Regions from separate parts of the Agrobacterium sp. 16-172Ci genome, predicted to be linked through region 3. Evidence: riboswitches for the same ligand, from Rfam matches in the RefSeq annotation. Region 3 holds a riboswitch; each other region holds the start of a gene.
What was found. Region 3 has a riboswitch for thiamine pyrophosphate ahead of thiB (thiamine ABC transporter substrate binding subunit). Riboswitches for the same ligand answer to the same signal wherever they lie in the genome.

Region 1 (5,367 bases), 160 kb from region 3:
CCATGAAACGGCCGGGCTGGCGCGGCACGATGTAGAGCGGAATGCGCGGATGCAGCAGCCGGACGGGGCGAGACAGGAAAACCTCCCGGGTTGCGAGATAGAGCATCTCTCCCCGCACACCGCGAAGATCGGAAATCCCGCCGATTGCCGCAGAGCCAGTGCAATCCACCACCCGGTCGAACGGCTCTTCATCCAACGGGATACCCATATGGAACTGCACACCCATGGTGCAGAGCCGCTCATGCAGCGATTTCAGTGCAAGACGCGGATCGAGATGCCCCTCGCCCGGAAAATAAAGCCCGGAACGGAACCGCCCGGCAAGATCTGGCTCCAGGGCGGCGATTTCGCCCTCATCCACCCAGCGATAACCGTCGGTCCGCGATGCGAAACGCGAAAGCTCCGCCTTATCGCGGGCCAGCGCGACAACCAGCGTGCCGTTACGGACGACAAGGCCGGGTGTCGCTTCATCCCACCAATCGAGCGCCGCCTGACCGAGCGTCAGAACCGGCTCTTCAGCGCTTTCACGCTCGCACCAAGGCGCCAGCATGCCGCCCGCATACCAGGATGCGCCGCGAGAGGGTTCGGCATTGCGCTCGCAAACCTCGACGGTAACACCGGTCCGCGCCAGTTCGAAGGCCGCCGTCAAACCGGCGACCCCCGTTCCCTTGACCAGAACGCGCATGCTATTCGGCATCCGCAGGCGTCGCGAGCGGCATGTAAAGCTCACCGCCTTCCTTGAAGCGTGCGGCCATGGCCTCCAGTCCCTCCTTCTGCGCCTCGGCGCGGATATCGTGGGAAATCCGCATCGAGCAGAATTTCGGCCCGCACATGGAGCAGAAATGCGCGACCTTGTGCGCTTCCTTCGGCAAGGTTTCATCATGGAAGGAGCGCGCCGTATCCGGGTCCAGCGACAGGTTGAACTGATCCTCCCAGCGGAACTCGAACCGCGCGCGCGACAGTGCATCGTCCCGCACCTGTGCCGCCGGATGGCCCTTGGCGAGATCGGCGGCGTGGGCGGCGATCTTGTAGGTGATGACGCCGACCTTCACGTCGTTGCGATCCGGCAGGCCGAGATGTTCCTTCGGCGTGACGTAGCAGAGCATCGCCGTGCCGAACCAGCCGATCATCGCCGCACCGATGCCGGAGGTGATATGGTCGTAACCCGGCGCAATATCGGTGGTGAGCGGCCCGAGCGTATAGAAGGGCGCCTCGCCGCAGGTCTTCAGCTGCTTGTCCATATTTTCCTTGATCTTGTGCATCGGCACATGGCCGGGGCCTTCGATCATCACCTGGCAATCTTTTGCCCAGGCGATCTGCGTCAGCTCGCCGAGCGTCTCCAGCTCCGCGAATTGTGCGGCGTCATTGGCGTCGGCAATCGAGCCGGGACGCAAGCCATCGCCCAGCGAGAAGGAGACGTCGTAAGCACGGCAAATATCGCAAATCTCGTCGAAATGCTCGTAGAGAAAACTCTCCTTATGGTGATGCAGACACCACTTGGCCATGATCGAGCCGCCGCGCGAAACGATGCCGGTGACGCGGTTGACGGTGAGCGGGATGTAATGCAGCCGCACGCCGGCATGAATGGTGAAATAATCCACACCCTGCTCCGCCTGTTCGATCAGCGTATCGCGGAACACTTCCCAATTGAGGTCTTCGGCAATGCCGTTGACCTTCTCAAGCGCCTGATAGAGCGGCACCGTGCCGATCGGCACCGGCGAATTGCGGATGATCCATTCGCGGATATTGTGGATGTTGCGGCCGGTAGATAGGTCCATGACTGTATCCGCACCCCAGCGGATCGCCCAGACCATCTTCTCCACCTCTTCCGCCATGGAGGAGGTGACGGCGGAATTGCCGATATTGGCATTGATCTTGACGAGAAAATTGCGGCCGATGATCATCGGCTCAAGTTCCGGATGATTGATATTGGCAGGGATGATGGCGCGGCCGGCCGCCACTTCCTGACGCACGAATTCCGCCGTGACGTAGTCAGGGATATGCGCCCCGAAGCTTTCGCCGTCGCGCGCCAGCTTCTCCTTGGCCGCCTCGCGCCCGAGATTTTCACGGATGGCGATGAATTCCATTTCCGGGGTGATGATACCTGCCCGCGCATAGGCAAGCTGGGTTACGGCTTTACCGGCCGTGGCTCTGAGCGGCTGGTGGCGCACGGAAAATTCAGGCGTCAGGCGTTCGCCGGTGGCAAAGCCGTTATCCTCCGGCTTGACGTGCCGGCCGTCATAGGCCTCGACATCGCCGCGCGCCACGATCCAGTCATGACGCAGACGCGGCAGACCCTTTTCAATCAGAACGGTATGCGAAGGATCGGTATAGGGACCGGAGGAATCGTAAACCGTCACCGGCGGTTCACCCGCCGTTGGATGAACGGCGATCTCGCGCATCGGCACGCGGATATGGGGATGTAAAATCCCGGCTTTGTGGATTTTGGTAGAGGCGGCATGCGGCCCCGTAGTAACCGACAACGGGATATTCTTGGCAGCGATATTCATCTTGAGGCTCCAAAGTTTGACAGTGGAGACCCAGTTCGAGCCGGAATGATGGAAAATACCGCAGCGCCGACAGCGCAATGCACACGCCAGCCGACCTTCGGTCTTTGCACCGTCCCTACGCCAGTATGAACTGGATCAGGTTCAACGGGTCACTGCGCATGAAAGCAGAATCTCAGCCCCTTGACGGGACACCCCTGGTGAATGGCCACAGCAAAAAACACCGACCGGCATTTGTCAAGGCCGACGATCCATGCTTGGCAAAGGTGCGGGAATGGCGCATGCTGCCGTTAGTTGTAATTAACCTAACGGTTTAGGCGAATATTATCGTTTGCAACGTAACGATAAGCACAAACCATCCTGATGTGAAATTCATGGGAGATACGTCGGAATGAACGCGACTATTCGTGAAATACTGGCCAAATTCGGCCAGCTTCCAACCCCTGTCGATACGATTGCAGATGAAGCCGATCTTTATGCGGCGGGCCTTTCTTCCTTTGCATCCGTGCAATTGATGCTCGGCATCGAAGAAGCATTCGATATCGAATTCCCCGACAATCTGCTGAACCGCAAGTCCTTTGCGAGCATCAAGGCCATTGAAGACACCGTTAAGCTCATTCTGGATGGTAAAGAGGCAGCCTGATGAACGTCACCGTAGCGCCGCAGGATGAAACGCTGTCCGCGCGCGCGGGCCGTGTCGCGGCAATTGCCGCCAAACACGCGGATGATGTGGATGTCACCGGCCGCTTCCCACAGGAAGCCGTCGACGCCTTGCGACAGGAACGCCTGCTCGGCATCCAGGTCCCCTCTTCGCTGGGCGGCGAAAGCGCGTCCTTACAGGAAATCGCCGATATCTGCGCTCGGCTCGGTCAGGCATGTTCGGCAACCGCGATGATTTTCGCCATGCACCATATCAAGGCATCCAGCCTGGTGGAACACGGCGAGACAAGCGCATGGCATGCCGGCTTCATGAGCCGCATCGCCAGCGAACAGCTTCTGCTCGGCTCCGCCACCACCGAAGGCGGCATTGGCGGCAATCTGCGCAACTCCATCTGTGCAATCGAGGTCGAAGGCGATTTCTGCCGGCTGGAAAAGGACGCCACCGTCATTTCCTATGGCAGCAATGCCGATGCGATCCTCATCACCTCGCGCGCCCACAAGGATGCCGCGCCCGCCGATCAGGTGATGACGGTCTTTCTGAAAAACCAGTACACGCTCGAAAAGACCCATGTCTGGGATACGCTCGGCATGCGCGGCACCTGTTCGGACGGCTTCCTGTTTCGTGGCGAAGCGCCGGCGGCGCAGATATTCCCGAAACCCTTTGCGGAAATCGCCGCACAATCCATGCTTGCAAGCTCGCATCTCCTGTGGAGCGCCGTCTGGTATGGCATCGCCTCGGATGCGGTGCTGCGCGCCCAGTCATTCGTCAGAGCCGCGGCGCGCAAATCGCCCGGCACCGCTCCTCCCGGCGCGATCCGCCTTGCCGAGGTCTCCACCAAGCTGCAGGTCGTTAAATCCAACATCATCGCCGGCATAAAGGCTTACGAGGACACCAAGAGCGACCCCGAAAAACTGATGTCCATGGCCTTTGCCGTCGCCATGAACAATGTGAAGATCTGCTCTTCGGAAACCATTCTCGAGATCATCGACCATGCCATGCTGGTCTGCGGCATCATGGGCTACAAGAACGGCACGCCCTATAGCCTCGGTCGCCACCTGCGCGACGCGCATTCCGCCCGCCTGATGATTTCCAACGACCGCATTCTCGGCAATTCCGCCAATCTCCTGCTGGTTCACAGGCAGGACACCAGCCTCTTGGGATAAGACCATGGACATGCAAACATCGTTTCTCGATCGACTGTTCGAAGAAGGCCTGCTGATTGAAACCGGTGTGGACGGTCTTTATGGACGCAGCGGCCAGTTCGAGGACGTGATTGCCGCCTTCGAGCGGCTGATCGACCGCACGGGCGGCGCTGACGGCGCCGAAGCGATCCGTTTTCCGCCCGGCATCAACCGCGCCTATTTCGAAAAGAGCGGTTATATGAAGAGCTTCCCGCAGCTCGCCGGCACGGTCCATTCCTTCTGCGGCTGTGAGCTCGACCATGTCAGCCTGCTGAAAACCATGGACGAGGGCGGCGACTGGACCAAAGACCAGAAAGCCACCGACATCGTGCTGACGCCGGCGGCCTGCTACCCGCTTTATCCGACGATTGCCAAGCGCGGCGCACTGCCTGCCGGCGGCGGTCTCTATGACATCCAGTCCTATTGTTTCCGCCATGAACCCTCCAAGGACCCGGCCCGCCAGCAGCTTTTCCGCATGCGCGAATATGTTTGCATGGGCACCGAATCCGACGTCACCGAATTCCGCCAGACCTGGATGGATCGCGGCGTGGAGATGATGAAAGCGGTCGGGCTAGACGTCACCATCGATATCGCCAACGATCCCTTCTTCGGCCGCGCCGGCAAGATGCTGGCCAACAACCAGCGCGACCAGAACCTGAAATTCGAGCTCTTGATCCCGGTCACATCCACGACCAGCCCGACGGCCTGCATGAGCTTCAATTATCATCAGGATGCCTTCGGCCAGAAATGGGGCCTCAACCTCGCCAATGGCGATGTCGCCCACACCGCCTGCGTCGGTTTCGGCCTTGAACGCATCGCGCTGGCGCTGTTTGCCCATCATGGTCTAGACGTGAAGAAATGGCCTGCGAAGGTCGTGGAAACGCTCTGGGGCTGATCATTCATGCGGCAGATTTTTCCCGGTCTCGATCCCAGAAACTATGTGCAGCATCCGCTCCATTCCTCCGAGAGAATGTGGCCGGAGACCAATTGCTACATCGATTTATGGATCGAGGTGCTGGCC
Region 2 (5,367 bases), on a different contig from region 3:
GCCCGCTCATCTGGGGCGGCGACCAGTCTGTCGACTTCTCCCGTCACGACGGTCTGGTCACCGTCATCTGCGGGGCGCTCTCCTCCGGCCTCATGGGCAATGCCTATCACCATTCCGATATTGGCGGTTACACCAGCCTGTTCGGCAATGTCAGAACCGCAGAACTCATCATGCGCTGGACGGAGATGGCCGCCTTCACGCCTGTCATGCGTACCCATGAGGGCAACCGGCCGCGCGACAATCTCCAGATCGATCAGGATGAGGCGGTTCTTGCCCATTTCGCCCGCATGACGTCCATCTATGTCGCGCTGGCCCCCTATCTGAAATCGCTCTCGGCGGAAGCGGCCAGGACGGGACTGCCGGTGCAGCGTCCGCTCTTTCTTCACTACGAGAATGACCGGCGGACCTATACCATTCAGGAATGCTATCTCTACGGGGAGGACATGCTTGTCGCACCCGTCTGGAAAGCGGGCGAAACGCAACGCTCGCTCTATCTTCCGGGCGACGGTGAATGGGTGCACCTGTGGAGCGGCGCGCATTATCCCGGCGGACAGGACGTCACCGTCGAAGCGCCGCTCGGCGAGCCTGCGGTGTTTTATCGTGCAGATAGCAGCCATCGGCCGCTGTTTGAACAACTCCGCACCATCGGCTGAAAGATAGCCGAGATCGTCCCTGCCATCACCCCGTCAGGCGGGGTGATGTGATGGCCTTTTTGAAAAGGGCGGTCATCGCCTCGCTGATGCCCTGCGACGGGCTGACTTCGAAGAACAGGCCCGGCGAAGCGCATTGCTGCATGCGTGCACCGATTTCCGGCTGAAATGGCGCGATCCAGCTATTGTACCAGCCATTGGTCGGCAGCGGCAGATAGGTGGTATAAAGCACGGCTATGCGGAAGCCTTTTTCCTTCAGCTTCGTGCAATATTTGATATCGACCGGCTCCTGACAGCGGCCGCTGGTGGTTTTTTTGGTACAGGAGGATGGCTTGTAGCTGTCGCCGACGCCGTCTGACACGAAGAAGACGATCTTCTCTGGGCTCGCCGAACTCGCACCGGTGCCCGAAGAGCCGATCCTGTCGCCAATCTGGGTCAGTGCCCGGTCAAAATCGGTCTGCTGGTCGTTGTTGAAACCCTGCTTGGGGATCGACATCAGGTCGACTTCAGCGGCTTTCTTCTTCGCGGTCGCCAGATCAGATGTCAACGACACGACTTCGAGCAGCTTCGTATCTTCCGCTTTCTCTCCGAAGGAGTAAACCGCCATACGATATTGATTGCTGCTTTTGCGCATGGACTTCGCCGTATCCATCAGGCTTGCCGTGGCCTGCGCCACCACATTGATGCGCGTTGTGACCCCGAGGCTTTTGGCTTTGTAGTAATAGCTGTTCTTATCCACCACCCCGTCTTTCACGATGTGACAGGCGAAAGCACATTTGTCGCTCGTATTCGCAACCATCTTAGCAACGTCGGTTGGCGTCGCGCCAACCCCCATCGAGGGGGTGTTATCCAGAAGGACATAGAAGTCGCTGAATGTTTCCGTCTCGTATTTGGCCGTCGCCTTGCCCGAAATGGTGATGAGATCCTCTCCGAGTATCCGTGAAAGCGTGGTGCCGACGGATGCCTTGAAGCTGACCGAGGATTCGATGGCGTTACCGTGTTTGATCACCGACACATCAAGAGACAGGAGCTTATAATCGGGATTGGCCCGCTCATTGCTTTCAAAGAATGCGGAGGCTTCGCTGCTGCCAAGCGAAATGACACCGTCGCCCGACATTTCCTTTGCCTTCTGAACGCTCGCCGACGTATCGGCAACCACAGCAAGCGCCGCGGCATCCGCCGCCATCTGCAGGTCCGATTTGACGGCCATGCCATGCGTCACATCGAGTGCCACGCCGGCCGCCCCAATCAGCGGCACCATCAACAGGGCGCTGAGAATGCCGAAATTTCCCGATTTATCCTGCCAGATGTTCTTCAAATTCGCCCCCGGAACTTTTCCCGGAGCGAAAATTAGCCGAACAATATTGAAAGGCAGTTTCTAGAGATAACTAATTTTCGATAAATCTAATTTCCTTAATAACTAATACGCCAATGGGAGATGCGCACCAGCGCAGGCCCGTTCAGGCATTCACGATCACGCCTGACGACGGATCGGCGGCGGGACGTTGACATTTATGAAACTTGACCTACAAAACAAAATCTTCCGAGGGGAGCACCGAGCGGTGCTGAGATGGCGTTGAGCCGGACCCTTGAACCTGATCCGGGTCATGCCGGCGTAGGAACGGAACTGCCGCGCCAACAGGCGCTGCCCTTTCTCTTCTCCGCTTTGCCTGATCTCCGAGATTGTCATATCTGGAGACGAATGATGATGCTGAAACCTTCCGTCCTTCGCACACGGTGCGTCTGCGTCTGAGGTCCGGCTCATGCGTGCCACCCATGCGCTGAACGGTGTCGGTCTTCTGCTGGTTTTCTGGCAGGCGGGAACGTGGCTGTTTTCACCGCCCCGCTACATCCTGCCATCGCCAGCCGATGTTGCCGGCGCTTTCTGGCGTCAGCCGGGCTTCCTGTTCGGGCAGGCGCTGATAACGCTCGGTGAAATGGCGCTCGGGCTTGCGGCGGGCATCACCGCCGGCATTCTCGTCGCTTTCACCATTGCCGCCATCCCGCGCCTCGGCCGCCTCGTCTGGCCCATGGTTCTGGTGTTGCAGGCCTTTCCGGTCTTCGTGCTCGCCCCCATCCTCGTCCTCTGGTTCGGTTTCGGCATGGCTTCGAAAGTGGTCATGACGGCGATCATCATCTTCTTCCCCGTTGCCTCCGCTTTCACTGACGGGCTCAACCGCACCGATCGCGCCATCCTCGACGCCGCCTCGCTGACTGAGGCGAGCCACTGGCAGATCCTCACCCGGTTGCGCGTGCCGCTGGCATTGCCATCGTTGATTTCGGGCTTGAGGGTGGCCGCGCCGCTTGCCCCGCTCGGCGCCGTCATCGGCGAATGGGTGGGCGCTTCGGCGGGGCTTGGGTTCGTGATGATCCAGTCCAATGCCCGCATGCAGACCGACACCATGTTCGCCGCCATGGCCATTCTCGCCATCATGGCGGTGCTGCTGCGGCTCATCGTGGACTTCTCGACCGCCAATCTTGCCCCCTGGGCCAACGAAACAGAACACACCATTCCTTTCAGATCTTTACGGAGACTTTTGGCACCATGAAACGAACTCTTCTTTCCCTTGTCGTCGCGGCGACAAGCGTGCTTTCACCCATGCAATCGCATGCAGCAGATAAGCTGACCGTGTTGCTCGAATGGTTCGTGAACCCCGATCATGCGCCGATGGTGATCGCCAGGGAACGCGGCCTGTTTGCCGATGCGGGGCTAGAGGTGGAACTGGTTCCACCCGCAGACCCCTCCGCCGTGCCGCGTCTTGTCTCGGCCAAACAGGCCGATATAGGCGTGCACTACCAGCCGAACCTCTATCTCGATCACGATGCCGGCCTGCCGCTCGTGCGTTTCGGCACGCTGGTCGAAACCCCGCTCAACACCGTCACCGTTCTGGCCGATGGGCCGATCAAGAGCTTGAAAGACCTGAAGGGCAAGAAGGTCGGCTTTTCCGTTTCCGGCTTCGAGGATGCCATGCTGAAGCGCATGCTGGAAAAGGACGGCCTGACGAAGGACGATGTCGAACTCATCAACGTCAACTTCTCGCTCTCGCCGTCGCTGATCGCCGGCAAGGTGGATGCCACGCTTGGCGGCTTCCGCAATTTCGAGCTGACGCAGATGAAGCTCGAGGGACACGAAGGCCGCTCCTTCTTCCCGGAGGAACACGGCGTGCCGGCCTATGACGAGCTGATCTTCGTCACCCACCGCGATCTCGCAAAAGACAACCGCCTGCCGCGTTTCCTCTCCGCCGTGGAACAGGCCGCGATCTTCATGACCAATCATCCGCAGGAATCCTGGCAGCTTTTCATCAAAGCCTATCCGAACCTTGACGATGCGCTGAACAAGCAGGCCTTCTTCGACACGCTGCCGCGTTTCGCCAAACGCCCGGCCGCGCTCGACCGCGCGCGCTACGCCCGTTTCGGCGCTTTCATGCAGGAAATGCAGCTGATCAAGCAGGCGCCGGCGGCGGACGACATCGCCGTGGAGCTGCAGCAGCCATGACGACGACTTTTCCGACAGCGGCAAAGGCCGCCGAGATTCTGGAGCGCGTGCGGCAGAGGCGCCCGCGCGTGCATTGCCTGATGAACACCGTGGTGCAGAAATTCACCGCGGACGGCATCACCGTCGTCGGCGGCATCCCCTCCATGACCACCTCGCTCGAGGAAATCGAGAGCTTCGTCACCAAGGCGGATGCGCTGACCGTCAATCTCGGCACACTGGATGCCGAGCGGCGCAAGGTTATCCGGCTGGCGATCGAAATAGCCAATGCATCCGGCAAGCCGTGGATCGTCGACCCCGTACATTGCGACTATTCGCCGTCGCGTCTGGAATTCGCGCGCGAACTGATTGCACTTTCCCCCACCATCGTACGCGGCAATCGCGCCGAAATGAACCTGATCGGCGATGTGCCTGGCGTGGTGAGGATTGAGACGGGGCCGGTAGATCATCTGCGCGATGCCGCCCGCAGCGTCAGGATCGTCAACGGTCATCCGTGGATGGCGAAGGTGACGGGAACGGGGTGCCTTTCGGGCGGCGTCATCGCCGCCTTCATGGCTGTCGAAAAAGACGCGCTGACGGCGGCGGCCTCCGCCCTTGCCGTCACCGGCGTTTCCGCCGAACTTGCGGCCAAGCACGCCAGAGGCCCCGGCAGCTTCGAACCGGCATTTTTGGATGCGCTTTCCGAAATTTCCGGTGAAGACATCACAAATCACGCAAGGATAGAGCATGAACAAGGTTGATTACCGCCTCAACGCGCTGGTCGATGCGAGCCTTGGCGATGTCGCGCCGCTGCCGGAGCTTGCTCTCGCCGCTGCGCTGAACGGCGCGACCATTCTGCAATATCGCGACAAGCACGGCTCGACGCGCGAGATGATCGAAAACGCCCGCGCCATTCACGAGGCTGTCGCCGGCACAGGCGTGCCGCTTGTCATCAACGACCGGGTGGATGTAGCCCTCGCCTCGGGCGCGGACGGAGTGCATCTCGGCGCCGACGATATGGACGCCAAAACCGCAAGGCGCATTCTCGGCGAAAAGGCGATCATCGGCCTCACCGTCAAGAACCGCCCCGATGCCGAACGGGCAGCCTCCATGCCCGCCGACTATGCCTGTATTGGCGGCGTCTTTGAGACCGTTTCCAAGATCAATCCGGACAAGCCGGTCGGTATCGACGGTTTTACCACGCTGCGCACCCTGCTGAAGGAATGGAAACCGGATATGCCGGTC
Region 3 (5,367 bases):
AAACGGTAAAAACGATCCATCAAGTCCGGATTATTCCTGAAGAACGCAATAATTCCCATCTTTTCTCGGGCAACAACTTGAAACTGGCAAGTGCAAATTAGCGCCATTGAAGTCATCTAAAGCGATTGCCAGCGGCACACGTCGAAAATAAGGCGATCACCCGTTCAGAAAACTGTCCACCGCCTTCACATTTTGTGTGGCGAAGAAATCTGCGGTCGAGCCGACATAGACAACCCGGCCGCGATCAAGAAAAACCACCTTCTGCGCCAGCTTCTTTATGTCTTCGGGATGGTGGGTGACAATAATCACCGTGTTTTTTGTTTCTCCATGCAAGTCGAGAAGCAGCGACGTCATACCCGCCCGCAGTCCGGGATCGAGTGCCGCAAAAGGCTCGTCGAGCAGCATGACCGGTTTTTTCCTGACCAGCGCACGCGCCAGCGCCGCCCTCTGCCTTTCTCCGCCGGAAAGCGTGCCCGGCAAACGTTTGTCGAAACCCGCCAGACCGACACGTGCAAGCGCCATCTCAATCCGTTCCCGGTCTTCCACCCGCAATTTCAGCCCGGGGCTGACACCGAGAGCGACATTGGTGAAGATATCGAGATGCGCAAACAGATTATTATCCTGAAAGATCGATGAGACTGGTCTTTCCGAAGGATCGAGCGCCGTCATGTCCTGCCCGCCGATCATCACGCGGCCGGAATCCGGCGCCTCGAAACCGGCGACGAGGTTGAGAAGCGTCGACTTTCCCGAACCGGACGCGCCGACGACGGCAATTATCCGGCTCTTCGAGAATGTGCAATCGAGGTCGAAATCCTGTGTTCCAAGCCGCAGCCTGACCTTGTCCAGTTCAACGGCAAAATCATCGCCTGTCATATGCTCGCCCCTGCTGATTGGGATTGCCGTGCAACACCGCCTGCGGCAAGCAGCAGGCAGACGATACCGAGAAGGAAGGCATAACCGGCGGCATCGTTGGTACGATAGCTGCCCATATTGCTATAAACCAGCCATGGAAGGGTGACGAAACTTTCCGATCCGAACAGGGCAACCGCGCCTAAATCGCCGAGAGACAGGGCCATGGCGAAGGAAAACGCCATGGCCAGCGGCCGCCACAGAACCGGAAGATCGGCGAACCGCAGCCGCGCCAGACCCTGAAGCCCGAGACTGGCGGAAAGTCGGCCGGTGCGCAAGAAATGACTGGTGCAGGCCGGCTCCAGAACCCGCATGGCAAGCGGCAAAGCCATCAGCATATTGATCAGCGCCACGAGGACCGGCGCATAGAAGCTGGTATCGCCGAAAACCCGCAATAAGAGAAACCATCCGCTTCCCAATACGACTGGCGGCACCAAAAGCACCAGCGAAGACCCTGCCCCGAGCATGGTAGAGAGGAAGCGCAGGGGTTGTCCCGCTCGCCGTCTGGAGCCTATCGCCTGGCGCGCGCCGATGATCGCCATGCAGCAAAGCACGACAAGGGCTGCGGAGAGTGCGGCGATTGCAAGACTGGTCGCCGCCGCGCGCAGGAAAATCGGCGCGGACAGAAGACGCGGCAGATCGGCCCTCAAACCCGAGACAGCGATGGCGACAAGTGGCAGGCCGATCAGCAGAACAGCGAACACGATTGCCGCGCCATCCCAGAGGCGGACACCCATGCCCTTTCCGTCGAAACGGCGAAGGGAACGACCAAGCGAGGGAATCTCCGCTACGGGCGACGGCAAAAAGGCAAGAAGGCCGAGCAGGATTGCGGTGAGGCCAATCTGCAAAACCGAAAGCGCAATCGCCCGCTGCGGATCGAAATCGAACCGTAACGCCTGATAAATCGCCACCTCCAGCGTCGTTGCTGCCGGCCCGCCGCCCAGCAGAAGAACGAGCGTGAAGCTGGTGGCGCACAGCATGAAGACAAGCCCGGCAATGCCGGGGACGAGACGCGCGACCGCCGGCCATTCGATAAAACGGAAAATCGAAACCGGCCCCATGCCGAGGCTCGCCGCCATGCGCCAATATTCGCCCGGAATGCGCTCCAGCCCGGCCAGCATCAGACGCACCGAAAGCGGAAGATTGAAAAACACATGGGCAATGAGGATGCCGGAGAGGCCGTAAATGCTGAAAGGCTCATCCGCTCCGGCAAAAACGAGGGCCGAATTCAAAACGCCCTGCCTGCCCCAGATGGTGATGATACCGAAGGCGCCGACGATCACCGGCAGACCCATCGGCACCGCCATCAGCCTGATGATCCAGATCCTTCCCGCAAACGCGCGCCGACGACAAAGCGCCAGCGCCACCGGAAGGCCGAGAACAATGGAAAGAAGGGTGGAAAGCGTTGCCTGATAAAGCGTGAAACGCAGGATGCGCAGCGTATAGGCATCCATGATGCCGGCAGCGGACGCGCCGGCATCAAAAGACAGGAGAGCTGCAACCGCGAGCGCCATGAACAGGAAAACGGCGGCAAAAGCCGCCGTTCCGAAAATGATCGACCGCCGGTAATCGCGACGCAGCATCATGCGCTGGTGTGCCTCTTCCTCAATTCATGCTCATGGCGGCAAGCCATTCATCGATCCATGCCTTGCGGTTCTTCGCCACCTCTTCCGGATCCATCAGAAAAGTCTTCTGCGGCACCACGAGTTTTGAAAACGCCTCCGGCAAGGGCTTCGAGGTTGCCGCAACCGGCATCATCCAGTTGTTTTCCGGAATGGCATCCTGAAAACCGGATGTCAGCGTGAAAGCCAGGAACTGCTTTGCCAGTTCCTTGTGCGGCGCGTTTTTGAGGAGACCGGAAACCTCGATCTGGATGTAATGCCCTTCGGAAAAGGCGGCGGCCTGATAACGATCCGTTTTTTCAGCGACCATGTGATAGGCGGGCGAGGTGGTGTAGGAGAGCACCATCGGCACCTCGCCCTTGGTGAAGAGGCCATAGGATTCCGACCAGCCCGGCGTAACGGTGAGAATGCGCTTCCTGAGCTTTTCCCAGGCCTCCGGGGCCTTGTCGCCGTAGATCGATTTCACCCATAGCAGCAGGCCAAGCCCCGGCGTGGAGGTACGCGGATCCTGAATGACGATTTTCTGCGAGGGGTCGCCTTCCACGAGGTCTTTCAGGCTCGTCGGCGGGCTTTTCACCGTCTGCGTATCATAAATGACAGCGAAATGACCGTAATCATAGGGAATGAAAACATCGTCCGTGTAGCCGCCCGGCACCTTGGCCGCCGATGCATCGATGCCGCCGACATCGAACAAACCGGTCTGTTTTGCTTCCGCGACAAGATTGGTGTCGAGGCCAAGCACGACGTCCGCCTTGGACCCCGCCCCTTCAAGCTTCAGACGATTGAGCAGCGCCACGCCATCGGCCACGCCGACGAAATTGACCGTGCAATTACAAACCTTCTCGAAGGCCTCCTTTACCTTGGGACCGGGACCCCATTCGGAAACGAAGCTTTCATAGGTGTAGACGGTCAGTTCCTGTCTATCCTGTGCAACGGCAAGGCCGGGCAGAAACAGCGAGGCGGCAACGAGGGTATTCAGGAAAAGACGACGGCGCACGGGTATCTCCTCAAAAAAACGATAGGGAAATAGCCGCCTGCGTTAAAGCCGTCTAATCCCTCCGCCGGTATGAACCGGATCAGGTTCTTCGGGTTGGCAAGCCTCTCAGCCTTTCGCACCCAAGCGCAAAAGACACCCCGTTAGATCAAGATGATGGTGTAGTCCCGCCGTCCCCGATTGGCAAGATGGCCGAGATCAGCCCTATTCCGTCATATGCACCAGTTCCCAGACGTGCCCGTCGGGATCCTGAAAGCTGCCGGCATACATGAAGCCATGGTCCTGAACAGGCTTCCAGCCGCTGCCGCCGGAGGCAAGCGCCGTGGCGATCATCCGGTCGATTTCTTCCCTGCTTCCGGCGGAAAGACAGGTCAGAACCTCGGTGGTTCGCGTCGCGTCGGCAATATCGCCGTTGATGAAATCGCGGAAACGTCCCTCCTGGAGAAGCATCACGAAGATATTCTCTTCCACGATCATGCAGAGCGTGCGGTCATCCGAATATTCCGGGTTGAAGCTGAAACCGAGAGCAGTGAAGAAGTTTCTTGATGTCTCGATATTCTTGACCGGCAGATTGACGAAAATCATGCGCATTTTCACAACTCCTCCAAACGAACGCCGGCATAGAACGGCAATTCTGCTTTTCTCTCAAAGGCCGAAGGAGGACCGGTCAAACGGGGAACTGATTGCCTTCAGCCCTCCAGTTCCTCGCGCAGCATTTCCAGTTCCAGCCATTCTTCTTCCATGGCCTCCAGCTTGTCGCGCAGCTTCGACATTTCCTGCGCCAGCGTGTTGAAGGCCGCCGGGTCCTTTGTGAAAAGTTCCGGATCGGCCATACGCTGCTCGCGTTTTGCGATTTCGCTTTGCGCCTTTTCCATCTCCTTCGGAAGGTTTTCGAGCGCGAATTTCTGCTTGAAGGAAAGCTTGCCCTTGGCCTTTGAAGGATCCTGCGATGCAGAGGCCGAAGGTGCGGCTTTCGCCTTTTCCTGTTTCTCAGCCTTGCGTTTTTCTTCCGCCGCACCCTTGCGCTGCGCCATCATGTCGGAATAGCCACCGGCATATTCGATCCATCGTCCGTCTGGTTCGTCCGGATTGACGGGCGCGATGGTGGAGGTGACGGTGCGGTCGAGGAAATCGCGGTCGTGGCTGACGAGGATAACGGTGCCGGAAAAGCCCGCAACGATTTCCTGCAGCAGATCGAGCGTTTCGATATCGAGATCGTTGGTCGGCTCGTCGAGGATCAGAAGATTGGTCGGCCGGGCCAGAATGCGCGCCAGAATAAGACGCGCGCGCTCCCCGCCGGAAAGGTTGCGGATCGGCGTGCGGGCCTGTTCCGGCTGGAACAGAAAGTCTTTCATATAGCCCGTCACGTGCTTCAACTCGCCGTTGACCAGCAGATTTTCACCGCGGCCATCGGTCAGATAATGGGCGAGCGTATCGTTGGGATTGAGATCCTCGCGTTTCTGGTCGAGCGTCGCAATCTCCAGATTGGTGCCGAGCTTCACGGTGCCGCTATCGGGCTCCAGCTGGCCGGTGAGCATCTTCAGAAGCGTGGTTTTCCCGGCACCGTTCGGGCCGACGAAACCGATGCAATCTCCACGATGGACGCGCAGCGAAAACGGCGCGACGATCACGCGCTCGCCATAAGCCTTGGTGATGGCCTCGGCCTCGATGACCAGCTTGCCGGATTCACGTCCTTCGGTAACGGTCGCCTGCACCGTGCCCTGAGGTCCCTTGTGGCCGCGATATTCCGCACGCATGGCCTGAAGCTCGCCGACGCGGCGCATGTTGCGCTTGCGCCTTGCGGTCACGCCATAGCGCATCCAGTGCTCTTCACGCTCGATG

Region 1: another riboswitch for thiamine pyrophosphate. It lies ahead of thiC (phosphomethylpyrimidine synthase ThiC); the one in region 3 lies ahead of thiB (thiamine ABC transporter substrate binding subunit).
Region 2: another riboswitch for thiamine pyrophosphate. It lies ahead of ACQZ40_RS19505 (ABC transporter permease); the one in region 3 lies ahead of thiB (thiamine ABC transporter substrate binding subunit).

The regions. Positions count from the first base shown of each region.
Region 1 is NZ_JBNWBW010000002.1:354,604-359,970, reverse strand. It holds gene thiO (glycine oxidase ThiO) at 1-682, opposite strand, end outside; gene thiC (phosphomethylpyrimidine synthase ThiC) at 684-2,507, opposite strand; TPP riboswitch at 2,602-2,713, opposite strand; gene ACQZ40_RS04615 (acyl carrier protein) at 2,896-3,147, shown strand; gene ACQZ40_RS04610 (acyl-CoA dehydrogenase family protein) at 3,147-4,328, shown strand; gene ACQZ40_RS04605 (amino acid--[acyl-carrier-protein] ligase) at 4,333-5,241, shown strand; gene ACQZ40_RS04600 (DUF1839 family protein) at 5,248-5,367, shown strand, end outside.
Region 2 is NZ_JBNWBW010000024.1:42,555-47,921, reverse strand. It holds gene ACQZ40_RS19515 (alpha-glucosidase) at 1-653, shown strand, start outside; gene ACQZ40_RS19510 (pilus assembly protein TadG-related protein) at 679-1,968, opposite strand; TPP riboswitch at 2,187-2,289, shown strand; gene ACQZ40_RS19505 (ABC transporter permease) at 2,414-3,199, shown strand; gene ACQZ40_RS19500 (ABC transporter substrate-binding protein) at 3,196-4,146, shown strand; gene ACQZ40_RS19495 (hydroxyethylthiazole kinase) at 4,143-4,883, shown strand; gene thiE (thiamine phosphate synthase) at 4,870-5,367, shown strand, end outside.
Region 3 is NZ_JBNWBW010000002.1:195,558-200,924, reverse strand. It holds gene ACQZ40_RS03905 (thiamine ABC transporter ATP-binding protein) at 157-873, opposite strand; gene thiP (thiamine/thiamine pyrophosphate ABC transporter permease ThiP) at 870-2,495, opposite strand; gene thiB (thiamine ABC transporter substrate binding subunit) at 2,515-3,528, opposite strand; TPP riboswitch at 3,568-3,678, opposite strand; gene ACQZ40_RS03890 (VOC family protein) at 3,730-4,116, opposite strand; gene ACQZ40_RS03885 (ABC-F family ATP-binding cassette domain-containing protein) at 4,215-5,367, opposite strand, start outside.